Stieleria sp. JC731: one gene and its partner. The protein of the gene in region 2 interacts with the protein of the main gene of each other region in a pairwise test. Links are inferred from orthologs where the notes say so. Each region holds a gene or a part of one and is shown on either strand. Other genes may lie near its edges.

What was found.
Region 1: the proteins of typA (region 2) and rlmKL interact in binary tests that used the Escherichia coli proteins (3 or more experiments, as listed by UniProt). The link is inferred for Stieleria sp. JC731 from one-to-one orthologs.

The regions. Positions count from the first base shown.
Region 1 is NZ_JAJKFQ010000001.1:725,600-731,968, forward strand. The notes cover bases 1,243-4,207. They hold rlmKL (bifunctional 23S rRNA (guanine(2069)-N(7))-methyltransferase RlmK/23S rRNA (guanine(2445)-N(2))-methyltransferase RlmL), read right to left. Parts: upstream 3,845-4,207; coding sequence 1,640-3,844; downstream 1,243-1,639. Other genes in these bases: LOC67_RS02320 (ATP-binding protein), read left to right, coding at 1,243-1,632. Also shown: more of ATP-binding protein, read left to right, coding at 1-1,242; DUF3311 domain-containing protein, read left to right, coding at 4,533-4,796; sodium:solute symporter family protein, read left to right, coding at 4,796-6,369. UniProt on the Escherichia coli protein: Specifically methylates the guanine in position 2445 (m2G2445) and the guanine in position 2069 (m7G2069) of 23S rRNA. Methylation occurs before assembly of 23S rRNA into 50S subunits.
Region 2 is NZ_JAJKFQ010000005.1:877,472-883,751, forward strand. Bases 1,220-4,095 are described here. They hold typA (translational GTPase TypA), read right to left. Parts: upstream 3,650-4,095; coding sequence 1,790-3,649; downstream 1,220-1,789. Other genes in these bases: LOC67_RS14245 (hypothetical protein), read right to left, coding at 1,220-1,380; LOC67_RS14255 (Na(+)-translocating NADH-quinone reductase subunit A), read left to right, coding at 4,030-4,095. Outside these bases: hypothetical protein, read right to left, coding at 260-844; more of hypothetical protein, read right to left, coding at 844-1,219; more of Na(+)-translocating NADH-quinone reductase subunit A, read left to right, coding at 4,096-5,409; NADH:ubiquinone reductase (Na(+)-transporting) subunit B, read left to right, coding at 5,511-6,280. UniProt on the Escherichia coli protein: A 50S ribosomal subunit assembly protein with GTPase and nucleotide-independent chaperone activity, required for 50S subunit assembly at low temperatures, may also play a role in translation.

The DNA of each region.
Region 1 (6,369 bases), on a different replicon or contig from region 2:
GTCTTGGGTTACACCGAATTGATGTTGCGGGGTGTTGTGAGTGACCCTGACGAACAACGCGTGAAGCTCGAAACGATTCATAGCAACGGTAGCCACTTGCTGCACCTGCTGAACGATATCCTGGATCTGTCAAAGATCGAAGCCGAACGAATCGAAGTCGAACAGATCGAATGTGTTCCGCTGAAGATTGTTGGCGATGTGATCAAGTCACTTTCTGGAAAGGTTCAGCAGAAAGGCATCGAGATCTCTCTGTTGGCGGAAACCGATATTCCCGAACAGTTGAAATCCGATCCGACTCGCTTGCGTCAAATCTTGACCAACTTGATGGGCAACGCGATCAAATTTACTGACCATGGTGGGATCGACGTCAAAATTAAGTTCGATCAACCGACCGGCGGAGACGGTGCTCCGCTCCTATCCATCGCGATCCAAGATACAGGGATCGGTATGGACGAAGAGCAGATGAAAAAAGTCTTCGACCCGTTCTCGCAGGCTGATACCTCAACGACACGGAAATACGGTGGAACCGGACTGGGGCTTTCAATCAGCAAGCACCTTGCCGAAGCTTTGGGTGGAGGGCTGACGGTTGCCAGTGCACCTGGAGAAGGAAGCACGTTCACGCTGCAAGTCGCCGCGCCAGTGGTGAAAGGCAGTCGCAGCGTTAGCCGCATGGAAGCGATCAAACTTGCTTTGGGGCATGCCGAATCTCGCTGGGATGCGATCGAGGTCGATGGTGCACGGGTGCTGGTCGTCGACGACGCACCGACGAACCGTGATTTGATCGACCGCTTGTTGACCAACGCCGGTGCGAAGGTCATGAAACTTGAAAACGGAAAAGAAGCCTACGACTACTTCGTTGACGATCGTAAGCAGATCATCCCGCGTGAGATCGACTTGGTCCTGATGGACATGCAAATGCCATTGATGGACGGGTACACCGCGACATCGGAACTTCGTAAAGCCGGGCTGGCAATTCCGATTGTCGCCATGACGGCCAATACCATGGTTGGCGACGACAATAAATGTCGCGAGGCAGGATGTTGCGACTACCTATCCAAACCCTTGGACTTGGATTTGGTTCTCGAAAAAGTCAAACAGTGGGCGCACCTGTCGCGGCAGCAACACCCGTCGGGAATGTCAAACATTGCCGATTCGACTTCGTCACAATTGTTGACTTCGAGCCAAATTCGAATCGCCGAGCGGGACGACGAATCGCCGTCCGAGACATGTGACGAAACAGATTCGGCGATTGATCCAGTCGCAGTGTCAGAGCCCCCAGCAATGGCTGATCCCGTTGCGATGACTGATGCCGAACCTGCACCTGCCGAAGAGGTCACTGAGCATCATCTGCCTGACGATTGGATGCGGCAATTCGCAATCGATTTGGTCACAAAAGTCCACGGACAACTGCCTGCCATCTGGAAGTCCTTCCATGGTGATGACATGGAAGCGGTGGCAACAAAGATCCATTGGATCAAAGGGTCTGGCGGTACTGTGGGCCTTCCGAAGTTAACGGAGTTGGCAAAGTCCTGCGAAGAAGCGGCTCACGAATCCGACCTCGACGGCGTCTGCAAACGTCTGGACAAAATCGAAGAGTACATCAACTTACTCGTCGACGAATCCAACGCCTAGTTTGGCTTCATCGTACAATCCGCCAGCAGCGATGGATTCGGCGATTGCGAAAGTCTTCAGGAACGGTTTGCGATGAGATCTCGTGGCACTCACTGACATCTAATTCGCTGTGATCGAACTTGAATCGGCGGAAGTTGTTGGAGAAAAAGATCACACCACCACGACGCACCAGCGGCAGTAACTTTTGCAGCAGTGGGATCGCATCTTGTTGAACGTTCCAGTCCTTTTCCGTTTTCTTGCTACGGGAATAAGTCGGAGGATCAAAGACGACCAAATCGTACTTTTCACCGGCGGGATGTTCATCGAGAAACTTTCCGACATCCATCGCCAAGAGTTGATGTTTGTTAGTTTCAGTAGGGTCGATCATCCCATTGAGTTCAAGGTTGTCTCGCGTCCACTGCGTGTAGGGACCAGAAAGGTCAACGGTGGTTGTCCTTTTGGCGCCTCCGTCGGCGGCATACACGGTGAATGAACCGGTGTAGGCAAAGAGGTTCAAAAACCATTTGTCTTTCGCTAGGTCACGCACCATTGATCGGGTCTGGCGGTGATCTAAAAACAATCCCGTATCGATGTAGTCATCCAAGTTTACCCAGAACTTCAGCCCACCTTCGTTGACTTCGATGCGTCGACCGGTTTGGTCGACCTTTTCGTATTGAGTAAAGTTTTTCTCTCGATCACGCCGCTTGAAGTGAACCTGTTGGACAGGGATTTCGAGTGTTTCAGCTGCCGTTTTTGACATCAGGTCAAGCCAGTTGGCATGCTGCGCTGGGTCGCGCTCGTGCGGTCGTTCGTATTCGGTGATATGCAGGTGGTCTTCATAACGATCGACGACCAAAGGGATCTCCGGGATGTCACGCTCGTAAAGCCGAAAGCAGGTAATGCCTCGCCGTATCGGCCAGCGGCGAAGGTGCCGGGCACGTTTACGTAGACGCGAAGCGAAGAGACTGGCTTGCTCGTCCGCTTTTGCGCCAAGTTGTCCGAAGGCGGCAGGCCCGTCGGCGTGGACTAGGACGGTGACTTCGTTATCCGATTGACGTTCTTCGACGATCGGCTTCGGCCCATAGAATTGATAGAGCGTGCTTTCGATCTTTCCGTTGTAGAGCTTGCGTCTTCGGTCGGCGGCTTTGCCGATCAAATGTTCGAATCCGCGATAGCTTGTGAAGACGTAATGAGACCATGTGGGCAGTCGGCGGAAGACGTTGGGCAGCGTGTTGTAGACGGCTTCCAGTTCCCAGTCCCGTTGTTGGTGTCGTGACGGACGGTCTTGATCCGATTCCGGTTTTCCGCGTTCGAACGGGGCATGGCAGATCAAGCAGCCAAAACGGCGTTTGGAGGAAACATCACGGACGTCTTTGCGTTCAAAGTGAATGTCGTCGGCAACCCCTGCGCGTTTGGCATTGTCACGAGCAACCTGCAAGATTCGCCCATCGATATCGCTGCCGATCAAGCGTTCTTCCAACGCCGGTTTCTGAGCCGCGATTGCTTCGCTGCGGAGATCGTTCAATAGATCAGCGGGCATGTCGTTCCAGTCGGTCATCGCAAACGTTCGGTTGATGCCAGGGGCGATGTTGCGACCGATCATTGCCGCTTCGATAGGAATCGTTCCGCTGCCGCAAAACGGATCCAGAAGTGGCTTTCCCGGTTTCCAAAAGCTGAGCATCACCATCGCGGCAGCCAGGTTTTCGCGTAGCGGTGACTTTGCGGTTTCGCTGCGGTAGCCTCGACGGTGCAATGATGAACCCGAGGTATCAATGGTTAGTGACGCCTGGTCATCAAAAATCGCCGCATCGATCCGGTAGGTTGGCCCTGTTTCGGCAAGCGATGTAACCCCGTGTCCATCCATCATTGAATCGACGATGGCGCGTTTAACACTTCGCTGAATCGCAGGAACGCTAGTGAGAGTTGACTTGATCGATCGTCCGGTGACCGGGAATGTTGCGTCATGGGGAAGCCATTTCGCCCAGTCGATCGCTCGAGTCGTTTCGAACAGTGCGTCGAAATCGGCAGCCGGAAATTCAGCGACCTTGATCGAGACTCGGTCGGCGCAGCGAAGATGCAAATTCGCGAGTGCTGCCGTTTTCAAATCGCCGTCAAACTTTAGACGGCCCGCACCGACGATTTCGCTTTCGATGCCGAGCGACTGCAGTTCGCGACGGACGATCGCTTCGAGTCCGAATGCGCAAGTGGTGATAAGTTCTAGTTCGGTATTCATTCGCTGTACCGTTCTGAGCCTCCTAGTATCTGAGCCATCTGGTATCAGAGAGTCCAATCTGCGTCCCCATTCTGTTTTTGGCCCCGTTTTGCGTTTGACCGCAGGATGGGACTTTAAGGTTAGGCGAGCAGGCGACCGTGCAGGCTAAGACGCGACTCGGGAAGACGCAAACGTGGGATCTGCCGGTCGATATTTTGAAGCTACGAAAGGTTTGTGCGGGGATGTTGAGACGATGTTCGTGGCTTCAAGGGTATCCGTGAATGCCGACGTTGTAGAGTGACTTTCGCTATCGAACCGAAAGTATTGTCGCGGTGAGTCCTGGCGTCACCTGGCGAAGAGCTGTTGTCATCAAGTTGAACGCCCGCTCGACTGCTCCGATGCGTTGATCCGCCAGACCAAGAATTCTTCATTTATCTTTTGGGGGATCGCGGCGACCGGCTCCCTGGATCAGTCCATCGGCGTAAAGAGCAAAACGTTGGGCCTTTTTTCCCCACAGAGCTGTTGGATCGAGCTTGAACCTTGGTAAAGCTTGACTGTCACGGGCGGATTGCGGCTTGGATGCAAGGCGTTCGCCCGAGCAAATCGGGCGTGTTGCGATCCCCCGTCTACCATCATCATTGCCGATCCGAGTACACTGTCGGACCCTTCCAAATTCATCCTGCCAATCAACTTCGACCGGACCCACGGTATGTCAAGTCATTCTTCACGCGGCCCCTGGATTATCGCAGCACTGGTGGTGCTGTTGCTAATCCTGCATCAAGACAATTGGTTTTGGGAAAGCGAAACATTGGTGTTCGGGTTTATGCCGATCGGATTGTTCTGGCACGCTTGCCTATCAATCGCGGCCAGTTTGACTTGGGCTTTGGCCACCGTGATCGCATGGCCTCTCGATGAGGATTCTTCGGTTCCAGCTGCAGAAGCGACACCGGCAACGACCGAGGAGGAAGCGTAATGTTTCAAGCACTCGATCACCCGGGGCTTCCACAGCTCATCATTATAGTCATCTATCTTGCCCTGTTGTTGATGCTGGGGCTGTCGTCCGGACGGCTTTTTAAGGGCACCAAGGAAGATTACCAGGTTGCCAGTCACTCGATCGGGCCGTTCTTGCTTTTAATGAGCCTGTTCGGAACGACGATGACCGCTTTCGCGCTAGTCGGAAGTAGTGGTGAGGCGTTCAAAGAAGGCATCGGTGTCTACGGCATGTTGGCCAGTAGCAGCGGTATCATTCACTCGCTGTGCTTCTTCACCATTGGGGTGCGTGTCTGGAAATATGCTCGCCGCCATAAATACACCACGCAGATCGAATTCTTTCGAGACCGCTTGGACAACGACTTTATCGGGCTGTTGCTGTTCCCGATCTTGGTCGGACTGGTGATCCCGTATTTGCTGATTGGCGTCATCAGCAGCGGCTCGGTTGTGCAATCATTGACGGCCGGCTTGGCACCGAGTCTTTTTCCGGCTCTGAATCCTGCCGGTGAACCGATCATGGCGCTGCACGGCGGCGTGCCCCCTTGGATCGGTTCATTGGTGATTTGTGTTGTGGTTTTGGTCTACGTCTTCTTTGGCGGGATGCGTGGAACCACGTGGGCGAATACCTTGCAAACGATCGTTTTTATGATCCTTGGTGTGGTCACGTTCTATGTCATCGCCAATCAGCTCGGCAAGCAAGACAGCTTGATGGCGAACTTGAAGGTGCTTGCCGAATCGGTCCCAACGGAAAAGCTAACCCGGATCGAAATGAGCAAGACGAAGTTCTTAACTTACCTGCTGATTCCGCTATCGGTCGGGATGTTTCCACACCTATTCCAGCACTGGATGACGGCCAAGAGTGCGAACACATTTAAACTGCCCGTGATTTGCCACCCATTGTTCATCATGATCGTGTGGGTGCCGTGCGTTTTGGTTGGTATTTGGGCAACGGGTGAATTGATCCCACCGAAGCCTCCGTTGCCGAGTAACCCTAATACGGTATTGCCGTTCCTTGTCAAAACTCAAACGGGCAAGGTGCTCGGCGGACTGCTCGCCGCAGGGATTTTGGCCGCGATTATGAGTAGCCTTGATAGCCAGTTTCTCTGCCTGGGGACAATCTTTACCAATGATGTGCTCACGCACTACAAGGGCAAGGAGAACGTGTCGGACTCGCAGCAAGTGCTTTACACACGTTTGTTCATTATCGGAATCGTGGCCGTGACTTATGTGTTGGGCCTGTTGGATCCGAAAAGCGTGTTTGCGATGGGTGTCTGGTGTTTCAGCGGATTCAGCGCGCTGTTTCCGATTGTCTTTGCAGCCCTGTATTGGCGTGGGCTTTCCGCCGCTGGTGCCATCAGCGGTATTTTTGCTGCGATCGCCAGCTGGGGATACATGTTCTATCAGGCACTGCAACAAGACGCTTTGCGGACTTATGTGCTGAAGTTGCCGCTCGGTGGCGAGGAGTACGAACTGATGCCGGTCGTCGCCATGTTGGCTAGCTCGTTGATCGTGATGGTCGGCGTTTCGCTCGTCACACCCAAACCGAGCGACGATAC
Region 2 (6,280 bases):
TGCCCGAAAACGATCTCAGCATAACGATCGCATAAGGTGGGCGGTTGTGAAAAACGGTGTCGGGCCGATGCGTATCCCATTTTTGCAGACCACGAGCCGTTAGGTCGTGGCGTGGATATCACCAGGAATGCCAACGCTGGGTTTTACTTCCGGCTCAATCCCGGTCGCATTGGGGAACACGGGTAAACTCTATGGTCGATTAGGCAGACGGGCTTGCAGTGCAAACCCGGTGTCTATTTCACGGCTTTATTCCGCGGTTCTATTCAGCAGACGATTTTCGATAAAGCGACGAGGCATCAACCATCACGGAATCAATGTCCGCGTTAAAGGTGGCTGTTCCAGCAACGACCACGACGTCACCCTTCATGAGCCCGAGGGCTTGGCGGGCATCCCCGGAAAGCACGTTCCCATCAGCATCACGGAACTGAATGATCGCTTTGGGGGCGTTTGCAAGCGTCCGTTTGCAGAAGGGGCAGTTGTCAGCGTGATCTGGATCTCCGCCGGTATGGTCTTCATCTGGCAACTGTGAAATCATGAACGCCACTTGGTTGGGCTGAAACGGATCGCTATCGCCAGCGTCAATCTTGCCAGCGATAATCACTTCCGTTGATTCCAACGCGGCGTCTTTGATTTCCGTTGGTGTTTGAACGTCACCATCGGGAGCCGACGACAAGACCAATTCAGGCATGCTCGCTTCGGATCGGGACTGCCCCGATTCGGCTTTTGGCGACGACTCGTTACACCCGACAAGGCTAAACGTCACCAAGGTCAAGCACGCAGCGCCCAGCTTTACCAATGCCCGGGGTGCCGAATAAGCAACCGAATGATGGTCAATGACGTTCATTATTCGAGACCTTTCAATTCGTCGATCGAAGCTTGGATGGAGCTTTTCAGGCGATCATATTCGCCCGCCGTGTCGGCTTCTTCGGGGGCATCGTGCAGGGTCGCATCGACAGCGGTAAAGTCATTGATCAAAGACTTGATCGCTTTGTCAGCCGTCGTTTTCTTGTCGGAGTCTTCCATTTTGGCAACCATTTCTTCGGCCGCGATCAAGACTTCACCGACGTGATGCAAAGGATCGTGGGCTCCGGCGGCATCTGCATTTTTCAGGTGCTCAGCGATGTCCGCATTCAGTTCGGTAATCTCGGCCAACGCTTCATCGATTGATTTGAAGTCGTGGCTGTGGTCGTCGTCATGATCGTGACCGCTGTGATCGTGATCGCCATGGTCATGCCCGTCGTGATCGTGATCGTCGTGGCTGTGTTCGCCTTCGCCGCTTTCGCTAACGGTGGTCGTCGAGGGTTGGCTGCAGCCGGGTAGCAGCGCGAAGGTCATGGTGGCAAGTAAGCCGAATCCGAATGCAAAGTGGCGTTTGTTCATCGATGAACCTGAGAATTTTGGGGTGGGGAATCCGTGATGGCCTGAGATCTAGCAGGCCGAACAGCCTGTTGTTTTCCTGTTGTCGCCCTCCACTGCGTGCAGGTAGCGTTTTTTCCCCGCTGGGATTTTGTCGTCCAAGGCGACTTTGCGAGGGATCAATCCTGGAAATCAACAGGTCGCTAAAGTATCGGCAATCAGCGCGGAAGTCTGGTGACCAGTCAAAACCGCCGCACCAATCGAGACCATGGTTTGTATGACCATGGCTTCATTGTACGGCAAGCGAACGCCAACGGTTCGCTTGCCAGTGCGTGTCAGTTTACCTGTCGCCTTTGTCGGATCTCAGAATTGCTGTCGGCTGTCGGAATTGCCTATCCGAATTGACTGGCTCTAGCAGAGGCCAGCGATGGCGCTACTTTGCGGCGCGGCTTTCGCGTCGTCGGTCTGATTCTTTCAGCAAAATCTTGCGAAGACGGATGTTTTCCGGTGTGACCTCAACCCACTCGTCTTCCTCGATATATTCCAGGGCCATTTCGAGCGACATGTCACGTGGTGGTTTCAGCACAACGTTTTCGTCGCTACCGGACGCACGCATGTTGGTCAGTTTCTTTTCCTTGCACGGATTGATCGTGATGTCGTTGTCACGAGAGTTTTCGCCAACGATCATGCCTTCGTAAACGTCGACACCGGCTCCGACAAAGAACTCGCCGCGATCTTGGAGTCCGAAAAGTGCGAACGGCATCGTTTTGCCGCTGACCATCGAAATCATGGCGCCGTTGGAGCGATGGGGAACATCCGCCTCCAGTGGGCGGTAGCTTTCGAAGCGGTGGTGGATTACTGCGGTTCCGCGTGTCGCGTTTAGCAATCGCGTACGCAAGCCGATTAGGCCTCGCGATGGGATTGTGAATCGAAGCAGGCTGTATTCGCCGCGTTGCTTCATTTCTTCCAACGCACCTCGGCGCAGTCCGACCAGTTCCATCACCGGGCCCATGGCATCGGTGGGAACTTCGACGCGAAGCGATTCGAAGGGTTCGTGCAGTTTGCCGTCGATTTCGCGATTGATCACGCGGGGTTTTCCGATGCTCAGCTCGTAGCCTTCGCGACGCATCGTTTCGATCAGAACGGCCAGGTGCAAAACGCCTCGTCCTTTGACAGCATAGGCTTCGGTGCCAGGAATCATTTCGACTCGCAGGGCGACGTTGCGTTCGAGTTCTTTCTCGAGGCGGCCTTTGATTTGCCGCGTGGTGACGTATTTGCCCTCGCGTCCGGCAAGCGGCGACGAGTTGACGGCGAAGACCATTTCCAGGGTCGGTTCGTCGACAGCCAGTCGTTTGTAGGGGTTGTTGGCGTCAACCATGCTGACGGTATCGCCGATTTCAACGTTTTCCAAGCCTTCCAATGCGACGATGTCACCGGCTTGTGCTGATTCGGTTTTGGTTCGGCCAAGTTTGTCGAACGTATAAAGCCCGGCAATCTTCTGTTTGACGACTTTGTCTTTTTGGTGCAGTTCGATGGTCTGGCCTGCGGTGATTCCGCCCGCACCGATCCGTCCGACCGCGATCCGTCCGACATATTCGCTCCAGTCGAGCGTTGTTACCATCATGCGTAGCGGTGAATCGGCGTCGATCTCGGGACCGGGCAAGTGGTCAACGAGCAGGTCCAGCAGCGGACGCATGTCATTGCTGGGGGTGTCGGGGTCGTTCGTCGCGAATCCGCTTTTTGCGCTGGCAAAGACGTAGGCAACCGAATCGAGCTGGTCTTCACCACCCAGTTCAGCGAGCAGTTCGAGAGCTTCGTCAAGAGCTTCCGCGGTACGCGCGTCCGGACGGTCAATCTTGTTGACGACAATGATGGGTTTGACGCCCGCAGCGAGTGCTTTTTCCAAAACGTAGCGAGTCTGGGGCATCGGGCCTTCAGCGGCATCGACCAAGACCAGACAGCCGTCGGCCATTTGAACGACACGTTCAACTTCGCCACCGAAATCCGCGTGACCGGGAGTATCGATCAAATTGATTTTCACATCGCGGTAGCTGATCGCAATGTTTTTCGAAAGGATCGTGATCCCCCGTTCGCGTTCCAGGTCATTGGAATCCAGGATTCGCTCTTCTTTCAGCTCCGCATCTCTAAACTGACCGCTCTGCTTCAGCAGGCAATCGACGAGGGTCGTCTTGCCGTGGTCAACGTGGGCGATGATGACGACATTCCGAATATCGAGGCGTCGTTCGGATCCGCCGTTCTGTTCGGAAACTGCAAGTGGTTCGGACTGAGACAAGGTAACTGAAACGTGTTAGTGAAGACTGGGGGCCGATGACGAAGAGTGCATTGGCTTAGCAATTACCGCGTATCAGATCAATTACACACCTAGGGATAAACGACGAGATGTTGCAAAACTTGCTCTTGTGCAAGATCGCATCGCTAACCCGGATGCACAGGGGACATGCGGTCCCTAAGCCAACAGTTTTAAGTCACAGAGAAACTACATCTGGCACGTGCCCTTTGCGTGCGCACTAAAGAGTTGTAATATTCCGCACAGCAACCTTGTGAAGCGTCCTGCAAGCCCGTGATTTGTTATCGCGGGCTTTGACAAGGATCGACTTTGTGAAAATTATCACAAAGTTCGGCGTATCTACGTGACGCGGCACCCATCGCCGGATGCACAACCCACCGCTCTTCCCTAGCCATATGATCACGATCAAAGAGGGACTGGATCTTCCGATTCTCGGCAATCCCGCCCAGCACATTGAAGTTGCCAAGCCTGTTAAGCAGGTCGCATTACTTGGCGACGATTACATCGGAATGAAGCCAACGATGTTGGTCGCTCCCGGTGACAAGGTAAAACTCGGTCAACCTCTGTTTACAGATAAGAAAACAGAGGGCGTGACCTTCACGTCGCCCGCGGCCGGTACGGTTGCGGACGTTGTTCGTGGTAAAAAACGAAAGTTCGAAGCAATCGTCATTGACGTTGACCCGTCGGCTGGCGAATCCGATTGCGTCAAGTTTGACGTCGGTGATTTGGATTCGATGACCAAGGAGTCATTGACCAGTTTGCTGACCGAAAGTGGTCTATGGACTTCGATGCGGACTCGTCCATTCGGCAAAGTCCCAGTCCCAGGGACGACTCCGAGTTCGATCTTCGTTCAAGCGATTGATACCAATCCATTGGCGGCCTGCCCCGCGACTGCGATGGCGGATCGAAAAGATCAGTTTATCGTTGGCCTTCGTGCGTTGACCAAGTTGACCGAAGGCACCGTACATGTGTGCAAAGCACCTGGCTCGGAGATACCCGGTGACGGTGTTGCGGGAGTCCAGGCGACCGAATTCGCCGGTCCACACCCGGCCGGTTTGGTCGGAACACATATCCACGAACTCGATCCGGTTGGCCCAACCAAGACCGTTTGGTACTTGGGTTACCAAGACGTGATCGCGATCGGTGCATTGATTAGTACCAGCAAGTTGGATGTCCGACGAGTGATCTCTTTGGCCGGTCCGGTGGTCGGTAAGCCACGCCTGCTGGAAACCCGCATCGGGGCATCGGTCACCGAACTGATCGACGGTGAATACGACAGCAGTATCAAAATTCGCCCGATTTCAGGATCGGTCCTGCAAGGTCACGTTGCCGATGGGCTGCACGCATTCTTGGGACGTTTCCACACTCAAGTTTCTGTCTTAGAAGAAGGTGATGAACGTGAATTCCTAGGCTGGCAAATGCCTGGGTTTGACAAGTTCAGCACTACCAAGGTCTTTGCTTCGGCGATGCTGCCTGGCAAAAAGTTTGCCTTCACCACCTCGACCGGTGGCAGTGAGCGTGCCATGGTTCCACTGGGGACCTACGAAAAGGTGATGCCGCTGGACATCTTGCCAACGCAGCTTTTGCGGGCATTGATCTGTCGCGATACCGATCAGGCACAACAACTCGGTGCCTTGGAACTTGAAGAAGAAGATTTGGCTTTGTGCACGTTCGTTTGTCCCGGGAAGTACGAGTACGGATCTCTGCTTCGCGAAAACCTGACAACGATCGAACGCGAAGGTTAACCCATATAGCGATTGGCGCTAGCCGCCATCGATTCGAGCAATTTGATTTCGGCAATTCTGAATCGATTCAATCATCCGAAATTTTTGGACACTGATAACCAATGAAAGCACTTCGCGATGCTCTGGACAAAGTCCATCCGCTCTTTGCTAAGGGCGGACCGCTGCAGATCGCGTATCCAATGTACGAGGCGCTTGACACGTTCTTGTACACACCGGGCGAAGTCGCGCATGGCAAAACGCACGTGCGGGACAATATCGATCTGAAGCGAATGATGATTACCGTGGTCATGGCACTCGTGCCAGCGACCTTATTCGGAATGTGGAATGTTGGTTACCAAGCCAACTTGGCAGTACAGCATGCCGCCGAAGCTGGAGAGCTTTACCAGGGCGGGATGTACTTTGATTTCCACCACTGGTTGGGATTTGCCAACGATCCCGGCAATATCACCGATTGCTTCTTCCTGGGGGCGATTCACTTTCTGCCGATGTACATCGTTTGTATGTTCGTCGGGGGACATGTCGAGTTGGTCTTTAGTGTTCTGCGCGGACACGAGATCAACGAAGGCTTCTTGGTGACCGGTTTGTTGTTTCCGCTGACCTTGCCAGCTTCGATTCCGTTGTGGCAAGTCGCCGTGGGGATCGCCTTTGGCGTCATCGTTGCCAAAGAGGTCTTTGGCGGTACAGGCAGGAACTTCCTGAACGTGGCGTTGACCAGTCGGGCATTCCTGTACTTTGCATACGCAGGTCAAATCAGCGGTGACAAAGTTTGGACCGCCGTTGATGGGTTCAGCGGTGCGACCGCCCTTGGTCAAATGGCTGCTGCGACACCAGATCCGAGTGGCGAAACTAACGCAGCGATTGAGTCATTGCA